One region of the Staphylococcus sp. MZ3 genome, then DNA from elsewhere that is predicted to be linked to it. Evidence: a T-box and tRNA genes for the amino acid it is inferred to sense, from the RefSeq annotation. Region 1 holds a T-box; the other holds one or more tRNA genes.

The links. The T-box of region 1 lies ahead of serS (serine--tRNA ligase). A T-box ahead of a tRNA ligase gene usually reads a tRNA of that ligase, here a tRNA-Ser.
Region 2: it encodes a tRNA-Ser, which carries the amino acid that the T-box ahead of serS (serine--tRNA ligase) is inferred to sense. The anticodon was not compared.

The regions. Positions count from the first base shown of each region.
Region 1 covers NZ_CP076026.1:6,830-14,234, forward strand. The annotation lists gene gyrA (DNA gyrase subunit A) at 1-2,323, shown strand, start outside; gene KI230_RS00035 (NAD(P)H-hydrate dehydratase) at 2,410-3,222, opposite strand; gene hutH (histidine ammonia-lyase) at 3,548-5,062, shown strand; T-box leader at 5,135-5,350, shown strand; gene serS (serine--tRNA ligase) at 5,440-6,726, shown strand; gene KI230_RS00050 (AzlC family ABC transporter permease) at 7,378-7,405, shown strand, end outside.
Region 2 covers NZ_CP076026.1:1,936,103-1,943,507, reverse strand. The annotation lists gene hemH (ferrochelatase) at 1-505, shown strand, start outside; gene hemY (protoporphyrinogen oxidase) at 529-1,929, shown strand; gene KI230_RS09355 (RBBP9/YdeN family alpha/beta hydrolase) at 2,249-2,803, shown strand; tRNA gene KI230_RS09350 (tRNA-Met) at 3,275-3,348, shown strand; tRNA gene KI230_RS09345 (tRNA-Asp) at 3,370-3,445, shown strand; tRNA gene KI230_RS09340 (tRNA-Phe) at 3,462-3,534, shown strand; tRNA gene KI230_RS09335 (tRNA-His) at 3,548-3,623, shown strand; tRNA gene KI230_RS09330 (tRNA-Gly) at 3,639-3,712, shown strand; tRNA gene KI230_RS09325 (tRNA-Asn) at 3,727-3,801, shown strand; tRNA gene KI230_RS09320 (tRNA-Glu) at 3,803-3,874, shown strand; tRNA gene KI230_RS09315 (tRNA-Ser) at 3,929-4,017, shown strand; partial or broken gene KI230_RS09310 (DUF1828 domain-containing protein) at 4,591-4,799, opposite strand; gene KI230_RS09305 (DUF1829 domain-containing protein) at 5,260-6,048, opposite strand; partial or broken gene KI230_RS09300 (DUF6978 family protein) at 6,085-6,516, opposite strand.

The sequences.
Region 1 (7,405 bases):
TGGAGATGGCGCAGCAGCAATGCGTTATACTGAAGCGCGTATGACTAAAATCACACTTGAACTGTTACGTGATATTAATAAAGATACAATAGATTTTATCGATAACTATGATGGTAATGAAAGAGAGCCGTCAGTCTTACCTGCTCGATTCCCTAACTTGTTAGCCAATGGTGCATCAGGTATCGCGGTAGGTATGGCAACGAATATTCCACCACATAACTTAACAGAATTAATCAATGGTGTACTTAGCTTAAGTAAGAACCCTGATATTTCAATTGCTGAGTTAATGGAGGATATTGAAGGTCCTGATTTCCCTACTGCTGGACTTATTTTAGGTAAGAGTGGTATTAGACGTGCATATGAAACAGGTCGTGGTTCAATTCAAATGCGTTCTCGTGCAGTTATTGAAGAACGTGGAGGCGGACGTCAACGTATTGTTGTCACTGAAATTCCTTTCCAAGTGAATAAGGCTCGTATGATTGAAAAAATTGCAGAACTCGTTCGTGACAAGAAAATTGACGGTATCACTGATTTACGTGATGAAACAAGTTTACGTACTGGTGTGCGTGTCGTTATTGATGTGCGTAAGGATGCAAATGCTAGTGTCATTTTAAATAACTTATACAAACAAACGCCACTTCAAACATCATTTGGTGTGAATATGATTGCACTTGTAAATGGTAGACCGAAGCTTATTAATTTAAAAGAAGCGTTGGTACATTATTTAGAGCATCAAAAGACAGTTGTTAGAAGACGTACGCAATACAACTTACGTAAAGCTAAAGATCGTGCCCACATTTTAGAAGGATTACGTATCGCACTTGACCATATCGATGAAATTATTTCAACGATTCGTGAGTCAGATACAGATAAAGTTGCCATGGAAAGCTTGCAACAACGCTTCAAACTTTCTGAAAAACAAGCTCAAGCTATTTTAGACATGCGTTTAAGACGTCTAACAGGTTTAGAGAGAGACAAAATTGAAGCTGAATATAATGAGTTATTAAATTATATTAGTGAATTAGAAGCCATCTTAGCTGATGAAGAAGTGTTATTACAGTTAGTTAGAGATGAATTGACTGAAATTAGAGATCGTTTTGGTGATGATCGTCGTACTGAAATCCAATTAGGTGGATTTGAAGATTTAGAAGATGAAGATCTCATTCCAGAAGAACAAATAGTAATTACTTTGAGCCATAATAACTACATTAAACGTTTGCCGGTATCTACATATCGTGCTCAAAACCGTGGTGGTCGTGGTGTTCAAGGTATGAATACATTGGAAGAAGATTTTGTCAGTCAATTGGTAACTTTAAGTACACATGACCATGTATTGTTCTTTACTAACAAAGGTCGTGTATACAAACTTAAAGGTTATGAAGTGCCTGAGTTATCAAGACAGTCTAAAGGTATTCCTGTAGTGAATGCTATTGAACTTGAAAATGATGAAGTCATTAGTACAATGATTGCTGTTAAAGACCTTGAAAGTGAAGACAACTTCTTAGTGTTTGCAACTAAACGTGGTGTCGTTAAACGTTCAGCATTAAGTAACTTCTCAAGAATAAATAGAAATGGTAAGATTGCGATTTCGTTCAGAGAAGATGATGAGTTAATTGCAGTTCGTTTAACAAGTGGTCAAGAAGATATCTTGATTGGTACATCACATGCATCATTAATTCGATTCCCTGAATCAACATTACGTCCTTTAGGCCGTACAGCAACGGGTGTGAAAGGTATTACACTTCGTGAAGGTGACGAAGTTGTAGGGCTTGATGTAGCTCATGCAAACAGTGTTGATGAAGTATTAGTAGTTACTGAAAATGGTTATGGTAAACGTACGCCAGTTAATGACTATCGTTTATCAAATCGTGGTGGTAAAGGTATTAAAACAGCTACGATTACTGAGCGTAATGGTAATGTTGTATGTATCACTACAGTAACTGGTGAAGAAGATTTAATGATTGTTACTAATGCAGGTGTCATTATTCGACTAGATGTTGCAGATATTTCTCAAAATGGTCGTGCAGCACAAGGTGTTCGCTTAATTCGCTTAGGTGATGATCAATTTGTTTCAACGGTTGCTAAAGTAAAAGAAGATGCAGAAGATGAAACGAATGAAGATGAGCAATCTACTTCAACTGTATCTGAAGATGGTACTGAACAACAACGTGAAGCGGTTGTAAATGATGAAACACCAGGAAATGCAATTCATACTGAAGTGATTGATTCAGAAGAAAATGATGAAGATGGACGTATTGAAGTAAGACAAGATTTCATGGATCGTGTTGAAGAAGATATACAACAATCATCAGATGAAGAATAATAAAAAATAAGACTTCCCTATATGTAGGGGAGTCTTATTTTTATGCTAGAAAGTAATGCTTTACTATATTCAATGATTAGTAATGACTAACTTTCTAATTGTTTCATTGCGTAAGGTATTTCATTGATAAGTCTTGATGGTGGCACCACATACATATCTTTTGCAAGGTTTTCGCCAATAAAACTATGTGTATATGTGGCACTCATAACCGCTTCTTTTAAGTTATCAAATTGACCGACAAAGCTTGTAATCATACCAGCAAGTGTATCGCCCATACCACCAGTCGCCATTGCTGGGCTACCGATTGTCAATTTAAAGTCTTCATCTTTAAAGAAAATTTCAGTACCATGTTTTTTAAGTACAACAGTTGCACCTAAACGATCAACTGCTTCACGATTACGCTCATATGTCTGTTCCTCAATAGGAATACCACTTAATCGTTCCCATTCTTTGAGGTGTGGTGTAAAGATCACACGACATGTAGGTAATTGCGGTTTCAGTTTACTAAAGATTGTAATCGCATCGCCGTCTACGATTAAATTTTGATGCGGTTGTATATTTTGTAGTAGGAATGTAATGGCATTATTTCCTTTGAAATCAACGCCAAGACCTGGACCAATTAGTATACTGTCAGTCATTTCAATCATTTTCGTCAACATTTTCGTATCATTAATATCAATAACCATCGCTTCTGGGCAACGAGAATGTAATGCTGAATGATTTGTTGGATGTGTAGCTACAGTGATTAAACCACTACCGCTAAATACACATGCACGAGCCGCTAACATAATGGCACCACCTAAGTTAGCAGATCCACCAATTAATAAAATTTTGCCATAATCACCTTTATGTGAATCTTCTTTGCGCTTAGGAATGTTAATAGAATTTAACGTTTCCATAGTGATATAACCTCCCATGTAAAAGCCTTTTCCGAATTTATTCAATTTTAAAAATATATAGTAACTTTTAACAAAATGTATTATAAATTTCTGAATTCATTATTATTTGTCGTTAAATACAATAGAAAATACTATACCTGTATATGCAATTCGTCAATAGATAAATTATTAAATATGCTTACAACAATCTTAATATCCTTTAACGCACTACAATAGTGCTCTGATAATAGGTTATAAATGTACGTAAAACCATTGTTTCAATAAAAATGAAAACGTATACTTCAAGAAGGATGGGTTACTTAATATAAACAAGGGGGTAACATATATGACTTTATATTTAGATGGTGAAACACTAACAATTGAGGATATTAAATCATTTTTACAACAACAATCAAACATTGAAATTATTGATGATGCGTTAGAACGTGTCAAAAAAAGTAGAGCGGTAGTTGAACGTATTATTGAAAATGAGGAAACGGTTTACGGTATCACTACAGGTTTTGGGTTATTTAGTGATGTACGTATAGACCCGACGCAATATAATGAATTACAAGTGAATCTGATACGCTCACATGCCTGTGGGCTAGGTGAGCCATTTTCAAAAGAAGTAGCATTAGTCATGATGATTTTACGATTGAATACATTATTAAAAGGTCATTCAGGTGCCACTTTAGAATTAGTGAGACAATTACAATTTTTTATAAATGAACGTATTATACCGATAATCCCACAGCAAGGCTCTCTCGGTGCATCAGGAGATTTAGCGCCATTATCACACTTAGCATTAGCATTAATTGGTGAAGGGAAAGTATTGTACAGAGGGGAAGAAAAGGATAGTGACGATGTATTAAGAGAATTAAATAGACAACCTTTGAACCTTCAGGCTAAAGAAGGTTTAGCATTGATTAATGGTACGCAAGCTATGACAGCTCAAGGTGTCATTAGTTATATAGAAGCAGAAGATTTAGGTTACCAATCTGAATGGATTGCTGCATTAACGCATCAGTCTCTTAATGGCATTATAGATGCATATCGACATGATGTGCACGCAGTTCGTAATTTTCAAGAACAGATTAATGTGGCAGCGCGTATGCGTGATTGGTTAGAAGGATCAACATTAACGACGCGACAAGCAGAAATACGTGTACAAGATGCATATACGTTGCGTTGTATACCACAAATCCATGGCGCGAGTTTTCAAGTATTCAATTATGTTAAACAGCAATTAGAATTTGAAATGAATGCGGCTAATGATAATCCACTTATATTTGAGGAAGCAAATGAAACGTTTGTTATTTCAGGTGGTAACTTCCATGGACAACCTATTGCTTTTGCATTAGATCATCTTAAATTAGGTGTAAGTGAATTAGCAAACGTATCGGAACGTCGTCTAGAGCGACTAGTAAATCCTCAATTAAATGGTGATTTACCAGCATTTCTTAGTCCAGAGCCAGGATTGCAAAGTGGCGCGATGATTATGCAATATGCTGCTGCAAGTCTCGTTTCTGAAAATAAAACTTTAGCGCATCCAGCGAGTGTTGATTCTATCACTTCATCTGCGAACCAAGAAGATCACGTATCTATGGGAACTACAGCTGCTAGACATGGTTATCAAATTATTGAAAATGCAAGACGTGTGTTGGCAATCGAATGTGTTATTGCATTACAAGCAGCAGAGTTGAAAGGTGTCGAAGGATTATCACCAAAAACACGTCGCAAGTATGATGAGTTTCGAAGTATCGTGCCATCCATTACACATGATCGTCAATTTCATAAAAATATTGAAGCGGTTGCACAGTATTTAAAGCAATCAATTTATCACACGACTGCATGTCACTAAATCGACATGAGTGATGTTTGAAATCGTTACTTGAAAAAGCAAATATAGTTTGCTATATTAAAATTAACTTAATAAGACATTGTTCGTAGGACAAGTAATATATAGTGTTCGATATCAGAGAGCTTGTGGTTAGTGTGAACAAGAATCAACATATATATGAATCTACCTACTTATTTAAAAGAACAATCGGTGATAACCGTTATTTTAGTGAAGTGCAATTTAGGTTTAGTGTATCTTTATAACTTAAATTGTTAAATAGGGTGGCAACGCGTAGACCACGTCCCTTGTAGGGATGTGGTCTTTTTTTATTTTCTAAAAAATAAAGACGTACGTCATTCCATAATAAATGATAATTATTTGGGAAAGGATGAAGGTTAATGTTAGACATTAGATTATTCAGAAATGAGCCTGACACAGTTAAGAGCAAAATTGAATTACGTGGAGATGATCCAAAAGTTGTAGATGAAATTTTAGAATTGGATGAGCAACGACGTAAATTAATTAGTGCAACAGAAGAAATGAAAGCACGTCGTAATAAAGTAAGCGAAGAAATCGCATTAAAAAAACGTAATAAAGAAAATGCTGATGATGTGATTGCTGAAATGCGCACATTAGGTGACGATATTAAAGAAAAAGATAGTCAATTAAATGAAATTGATAATAAAATGACAGGTATCCTTTGTCGTATTCCAAATTTAATAAGTGATGATGTACCTCAAGGTGAATCTGATGAAGATAACGTTGAAGTTAAAAAGTGGGGTACACCACGTGAGTTTTCATTTGAACCAAAAGCACATTGGGATATTGTAGAAGAATTGAAAATGGCTGATTTTGATCGTGCAGCAAAAGTTTCAGGCGCGCGTTTTGTATATTTAACAAATGAAGGTGCGCAATTAGAGCGTGCTTTAATGAACTATATGATTACAAAACATACAACACAACATGGTTATACAGAAATGATGGTACCACAGCTTGTGAACGCAGATACAATGTATGGTACAGGTCAATTACCTAAATTTGAAGAAGATTTATTTAAAGTAGAAAAAGAAGGATTATATACAATTCCAACTGCTGAAGTACCATTAACGAATTTCTACCGTAATGAAATTATTCAACCAGGTGTACTTCCTGAAAAATTCACTGGTCAATCTGCATGTTTCCGTAGTGAAGCAGGATCAGCAGGTAGAGATACAAGAGGATTAATTCGTTTACATCAATTCGATAAAGTGGAAATGGTACGTTTTGAACAACCTGAAGATTCATGGAATGCTTTAGAAGAAATGACAACAAACGCAGAAGCAATTCTAGAAGAGTTAGGTTTACCATATCGTCGTGTTATTTTATGTACAGGTGATATTGGATTTAGTGCAAGCAAAACATATGATTTAGAAGTTTGGTTACCAAGCTACAATGATTATAAAGAAATTAGTTCATGCTCAAACTGTACGGATTTCCAAGCGCGTCGTGCTAACATCCGCTTCAAGCGTGACAAAGCAGCTAAACCAGAATTAGCACATACATTAAATGGTAGTGGTTTAGCAGTTGGACGTACATTTGCTGCTATTGTTGAAAATTACCAAAATGAAGATGGAACAGTAACAATTCCAGAAGCATTAGTACCATTTATGGGTGGTAAAACACAAATTTCAAAACCAGTTAAATAAAGGCTTTAGCTACAAGCTTTAAAAAGTATATATCTACGTATACTTAAAGCAAGGGCAAGATACTTTAAATAATATTTTAAAAAGTGGTGACGAAGCTGTCGCCACTTTTTTTGTGCTGTAAAAGTATAATATTGAGTCAATGCACATAACAACAATAAATTAAGTTTGTGGTTTAATGGGGTGAACGCATTTCATTATAGCAACAATACGGGATAATTATGATGAACTAAAACAATCTAAAACGTAACAATTTTGAGCATCACTATTATAGGAAATTAAGCGATAAAATACTGATTTCGTTGATGTAGTATGAGTAATATCGATGGAGTAGGGTAGGGGGAGGGGATGATGATTATAAGGGAGTGGTACATGAATCAATATCCCATACTCATCATTAGATATAAAAAATTATAAAATTAGTATTTAAAAACAACTACAATCCATAGAAAATATTGAGGTAGTCTTAAATAAAAAATTGAAAATTCTAAAAAAATAAAAAGTTAATATGAAGCTGATTAAAGACTGCGGTATGTCTAACTTCAGACAAACCGGTGTCTAATGTTATTGCTTGTGATATAGAACTGTATTAGACTAGGTATATTATTTTTTTCGTAATTATATAAATATAAAGTGGCAAAGGAGGTAGTTGAGATGGCAACACATTTAAGTTTTAGACAAG
Region 2 (7,405 bases), 870 kb from region 1:
ACATGTGAAACATTATTATGAACAACCTAAATTTATTGAATATTGGACGAATAAAGTCAACGAAACATTAGCTCAAATACCGGAAGAGGAACATAAAGACACGGTATTAGTTGTTTCGGCTCATAGTTTGCCAAAAGGTTTAATCGAAAAGAATAATGATCCATATCCACAAGAACTAGAACATACTGCACTTTTAATTAAAGAACAATCTAATATTGAACATATTGCGATTGGTTGGCAATCTGAAGGTAATACAGGTACACCTTGGTTAGGGCCAGATGTACAAGATTTAACACGTGATTTATATGAAAAACATCAGTATAAAAACTTTATATATACGCCAGTAGGTTTTGTATGTGAGCATTTAGAGGTGCTTTATGACAATGATTATGAATGTAAAGTTGTTTGCGATGATATTGGTGCGAATTATTATCGTCCAAAAATGCCGAATACACATCCATTATTTATCGGTGCAATTGTTGATGAAATCAAGTCTATATTTTAATGACGAAAGAAGCGTGAAACGTTGTGACTAAATCAGTGGCTATTATAGGAGCGGGGATAACAGGTTTATCAAGTGCATATTTTTTAAAACAGCAAGATCCTAATATTGATGTAACCATCTTTGAAGCATCGAATCGTCCGGGGGGAAAGATTCAATCGTATCGTAAAGATGGTTATATGATTGAACTAGGGCCTGAATCTTATTTAGGTAGAAAAACGATCATGACAGAATTAGCGAAAGATATTGGATTAGAACAAGATATTGTTACAAATACGACTGGACAATCTTATATTTTTGCGAAAAACAAATTGTATCCTATTCCAGGTGGATCAATTATGGGAATTCCGACAGATATCAAACCGTTTGTGACAACTAAATTAATTTCACCACTTGGAAAGTTAAGAGCAGGGTTAGATTTACTTAAAAAACCTACTCAAATGCAGGATGGTGACATTTCTGTTGGGGCATTTTTCAGAGCAAGATTAGGTAATGAGGTACTTGAGAATTTAATAGAGCCTTTAATGGGTGGTATTTATGGTACCGATATTGATAAATTAAGTTTGATGAGTACGTTTCCTAATTTTAAAGAAAAAGAAGAGGCATTCGGAAGTCTGATAAAAGGTATGAAGGATGAGAAAAATAAGCGTCTGAAACAAAGACAATTATATCCTGGCGCACCAAAAGGACAATTCAAACAATTTAAGCATGGTTTAAGTTCATTTATTGAAGCATTAGAACAAGATGTGAAAAATAAAGGTGTGACAATACGCTACAATACGACAGTGGATGATATTATTACATCTCAAAAGCAATATAAAATTGTTTACAGTAATCAACAAGAAGATGTATTCGATGGGGTATTAGTGACAACACCGCATCAAGTCTTTTTGAATTGGTTCGGACAAGATCCAGCATTTGATTACTTTAAAACGATGGATAGTACGACTGTTGCAACTGTTGTATTGGCATTTGATGAAAAAGACATTGAAAATACCCATGATGGTACTGGCTTCGTGATTGCGAGAACGAGTGATACAGACATTACCGCATGTACTTGGACATCGAAAAAATGGCCATTTACTACACCGGAAGGTAAGGTTTTGATTCGTGCGTATGTAGGTAAACCAGGTGATACTGTGGTTGATGATCATACAGATAATGAATTAGTATCGATTGTACGTAGAGATTTAAGTCAAATGATGACATTTAAAGGTGATCCTGAATTTACAATTGTCAATCGTTTGCCGAAAAGTATGCCACAGTACCATGTTGGTCACATTCAACAAATTAGACAGATTCAAGCACATATTAAACAAACATATCCACGACTTAGAGTAACTGGTGCATCTTTTGAAGCGGTTGGACTACCTGATTGTATTACACAAGGTAAAGTTGCTGCTGAAGAAGTAATCGCAGAGTTGTAAGTTAATTGTTGGATGGTGTTGGTATTGGTGCGACGCCTTTAGATAATGTTTGATGAAATATAGTCATGTTTAAGATATATGATGGTGGAAGTAATGTGTAAATCATGATACTTTCAGCGAGAATTATTTCATGAATCTGTGGCAGAGACAAAGGTTTAGCTATTATTGAATGATATTGAAATGATGACAATGCACTTTAATTAGAAATGTCACTTTGCGATAAAACATTTCTAATTAAGGTGTTTTTATTTTACAATTATAGGTAATCATTCATTTTTTTAAATAGAAAAGAAGTAGTAAGTTGAAAGGAGAGAATGAGATGACAGATGTAATTATTGTACATTCTATGCATGGAAATAGTAGAAATCATTGGTATCAGTGGTTGGAGCATAACTTAACTTTAGAAGGATATGACGTAACATTATTTAATTTTGAATCACCTGAAGCGAAGACAGTGGATCAGTGGATTGAAGCTATGACGAAACAAATTAATGTACGCAAAAAGGATACATATTTTGTAACACATGGTTTAGGTTCAATCACAGCTTTAAAATATATTGAAATGATTGATCAGCCGATTGAAGGCTTTTTCAGTATAGCGGGCTTTAAAGAAGATGCAGAAAATATAGATTTAGATATTGATTTAAGTAATGTAACCATTGATTACGATAATATTAAAAAGAAAGTTGACAATTTTTACGGATTGAGTTCTAAAAATGACAAATACGTTTCTTATAAAGAAACCCAGCGTTTAATGAATGCATTAGAGGGGAACTTGCGAATCGTGGAAGATGGAGGGCACTTCTTAGAAGAGGATGGCTTCGAAACATTTACAGCGTTGCAAGATCGGATGCAAGATTACATGACACGATAGTTAGTGTATGGGTTGTGTTATGTTGTGTCAGTAGGTAGCTGCTGATTTTGAAAAATTGTTGTAATTGAGGCGTCAAGCAATGTCTTAGGGCTACAATGTTATATTGGTAGTCGCTGACTGAAAGAATATGCGGTGTAACAAGCTTTTATAATTTCTTTTTCAGAAGGTATAGGCGTTATAAACTTTATAATTCCTATACCTTTTAAAATGCTTTAACACTATTTATGACAACTATTAGACACTTATATGATAAAAGGGAATAAGAAGCGTTTTTTTACACAAAAAACTTTAAAAATGTCGTTGACGTATACTACAAAAATGAATATACTAATATTTGTGTTCAACAGAGAACATGTTGCTACGATATTTAAGTAATTATTTAAGAGATAACATTTAAATTAAATTCAAAAAGTTCTTGACTTTAGGTTTTTGATTATGGTATATTAATTAGGTAATTCAAAATAATATTAGCGCGGGATGGAGCAGTTCGGTAGCTCGTCGGGCTCATAACCCGAAGGTCGGTGGTTCAAATCCGCCTCCCGCAATACATAGTTTTTAATTTAATAGGTCTCGTAGTGTAGCGGTTAACACGCCTGCCTGTCACGCAGGAGATCGCGGGTTCGATTCCCGTCGAGACCGCCATTATTATTACCATTACGGTTCAGTAGCTCAGTTGGTAGAGCAATGGATTGAAGCTCCATGTGTCGGCAGTTCGACTCTGTCCTGAACCATTCTTAATTCATGGCGGTTGTGGTGAAGTGGTTAACACATCGGATTGTGGTTCCGACATTCGAGGGTTCGATCCCCTTCAGCCGCCCCATAATCGTTTACATTAGCGGGTGTAGTTTAATGGCAAAACCTCAGCCTTCCAAGCTGATGTTGTGGGTTCGATTCCCATCACCCGCTCCATTATTTTCTATTATTCCACAGTAGCTCAGTGGTAGAGCTATCGGCTGTTAACCGATCGGTCGTAGGTTCGAGTCCTACCTGTGGAGCCATGGCTCCTTGGTCAAGCGGTTAAGACACCGCCCTTTCACGGCGGTAACACGGGTTCGAGTCCCGTAGGAGTCATACAAACAGAAGTGAAATATCGCTTCTGTTTTTTTATTACATATTTATTGTTGAGGAAGGTTGTCCGAGCTGGCCGAAGGAGCACGCCTGGAAAGTGTGTAGGCGTCACAAGCGTCTCAAGGGTTCGAATCCCTTACCTTCCGTAAAGGCGCTTAAATTGGTTTTACCCATTTTAAGCGCTATTTTTAATTTAGACTCAAACCCTTGATATATCTGCATTTGAGCTATTATCCTCATTTTTACACTTCTTATTTATTTATATCCATTTAAAATTTTTTAGCCACAATGTGACTAATTTTTGATGATTAATCTTAATTTTAGTCACAAGATTTTGAAGTTTAGTCACAAAACAAATCATTCAGTTTTTTTTCTATAAATTTAGTTTCATTTTCTTCAAATTCTTTAATCAAATGCGAATATGTTTTAAGCGTTGTATGCACATCTGCATGACCTAATCGTTTTGAAATATAATGTTTAGTTGTTACTTAAAGAAAATCAAATATTATATATACGCTTGAAAAAATAAAATAATAATATTATAATATAATCAATCGGCATCTACGTGCGGATTTTAAAGAAAAGCGTAGCATAACCAGGAGTTAGTCGATTTTTAATAAATTCGACTAAATTATTAATAAAGGCTAAAGTAATTAGTTTACTTTAGCCTTTATTGCATTTGTAATTTATAGAACTGCGAACAGGGGACTACTGTTAATTTATGTGATTAATGTTTCAATGATATTTGATTTATTAGACCATTTCAAAATCGCAAGGTTCTCATGTTCTGCTACAGTTTGCGGTCTTTGGAAGATATATCATTTACTATTATTAACATGATATATTCTAATTTGTTTGTGGATGGGCTGTTTGGTTTGATATCGCGGTAAATATAAGCTTCATTAGTTATATTGTTGAAATCTAAGTTGAATTTATTATCATACAGCAATGTGCCAATTAGGGACATTTTTAATTTTGAACTCTACATTTTGTTGAGAGTATCTGGTTATATTTGCAAAATGGTATGAACATTTATCATCACTTATTAAGTTATCTTGATGATTGAATGACCCAGTATTTATTCAGTTCGAGAAGATTGAGAGTGTTAAATCGTATTCGAGTATAATTTCGATTCTAGTCATACCATTTTCATAAAGTTTAGCCATTTGTAACTTAAACTATGAACTAAATGATCTTCTTTCTCTTGTCAAAATAAAATCGCCTATCCACATAGTTTAACAATAATTATTCTCAAATAATTTGTTTAGCTATGTGTAGACGATTCTGCATTATCAATAAGGCTATTCAATTTGCTATCTTAAGCTGTTTCGAAATTTTCAAATTCGTTTCATTTAATATAAACATTGATATTATCACGTCTATAAATATTAAATCAATAAACCTATCTTTTCATCTAATTCGCTATAATCTATTGTACTAATATAGTTTTCATGAAGAAGATTTTTATTATGTTCATTTATTTCTTTTTTTGAGTCATTTAAAATAAAAATAAACTCATTTTGCCTGTGTCTTTTTATTTTTTTTGCTTGCATAGCATCCGTTATTTTCGACTTAATAATCATAGAATTATTAGGGTTAGAAATAGCATTGATAAATTTTTCTTTTTGATTTTTCTTAGCGCTAATAAAAAAGTCGAAATTATGAACAACACCACTGCTTCCTATAATAGGTATATCTCTTCCGTAATAAATGTTATGTTCATCCAATTTGTTTGCAACATCTTCTGTAAATATGTTCTGTGACTTAGGATTAGAAAGTAAGTACATATCATTAACAAATATAAGGCACTGTAATAAATTATGTTTCGATTTATTAAAATTTTTAAAGTTAGTTTGAACAAAAATTTCGTGAGTTTTATCGTTATATTTAATACCGTAAGCTGAAAGGTGCTCTTCAAAAATCTTTTTACGTTTTTTAAATTTATTTATAGAAACACTGTTATTTTCTAAACCAAATATAGTATAGCCGTCATCAGTCAGTGTAATCATGTCTCTGGACTGATCGTATAAAGCGTATATTTTTAAATTATCTAAAGAATTATCTTTAAAAGGAATATCTATTTTTACTGAATTGTTTGATAAATTAGAAAACTCTAAAATCTGATTATACCAATCAAGATATTCTTTTTTTAATTTTTTAGCATCAAACGTAGTCATATTATCCCTCCTTTATTCAAGGTCTTTTATATTATTTTACTCTAAAAACGACATATACACATTATACAAGTTATAGATGTCGGGGAAATCTTTCAAGTTAATTTCATAAGCAAACCTATCCTTTTTATCACACTTATCATTATATATGTGAATATGACTTTTCGGAGCGATTGTTCCATCTGGATTATCGTGAGTACCACCGTTAATATCTATTCTAACTAGGGTGTGATAGGTATCTTTGAAAATGATTGAAATTGAAAACCTATCTTTTTCTATGTTATCCCTTTTTATTGTTAAGAAGTACTTTATTCCTAACTTAAAACTTATTATTTCTTGCCTTTCATTTATTCGACTAGCAACTATTGTTTTTTATTCATTTACATCGATATGAGTTTCTGGATATTTTAATTCATTTATTAATAATTTTACGTGCTCATCGTCAAGACTATTTAAATCAAGTTTAGCCATGTCTGTTCCTCCTTTAACGTTGTATAGGCATTAATTTTTAATACTTTCTTATTTGAAAAAAGCAAAAAAAGATAGGTGAGATGCATACACAACCAAAAGTGTATATCATCAATTTAGTACCTCGCAATATAATTTTATACAATGTATAACAAGATTTAAAGATGCAGCTCATCAACATTTTCATAGGGGATTTTTAAAATTAAGTATTGAAAAACAAAATATTTATATTATAATATAAATAAGTCAACGACCATGCGTGGACAGTAAAACGAAGTACATGCGAATGTAGTAGCCGTTTACTATGAGACTAGGCATTATAATTGAATATCATAGTATAAATTGCCATGAGAGTAGAAGCTTCAGTTTATGAAGACTTCGAAATCATGGTTTTTTATTTTTAGGATAAACTTTTAGTTCATAGTAAATAAGTATATATGTTTTTAATTCGGCTAAATCATAGCATTAAATTTTTTAGATGAAGCAAGCGATATTACGAAATGATATATAGAAGATTTCAGTTATAACAGTATACGAAGTAATCCTCTCCATTTAACGGACAATAGTTAATAATCAGTTAATTTTAAATTCAATTATAGATTATTTGTTATAATACAAACATTATTTTTGAAGATTTGATTAAAGTTCGTTTTGATTTTTATAGCGAAAAGATTGAGTATCGGTAATTTTATCATATTGTTCGAATATAAAGGGAACTATTTAAAGGTAATGAAGGTTGCGCCAAAATGACCGGTTTTCAGCAGCATAAATGAATAAATTGTGTCATTTTTAATATTTTATAGCATTTTATTTTTTAATGAACAGTTAATTTTATAAATAAGTGAAATAATCTAGAATAAATTTGTATTAAAAATTTATATAGAAAGAAAGT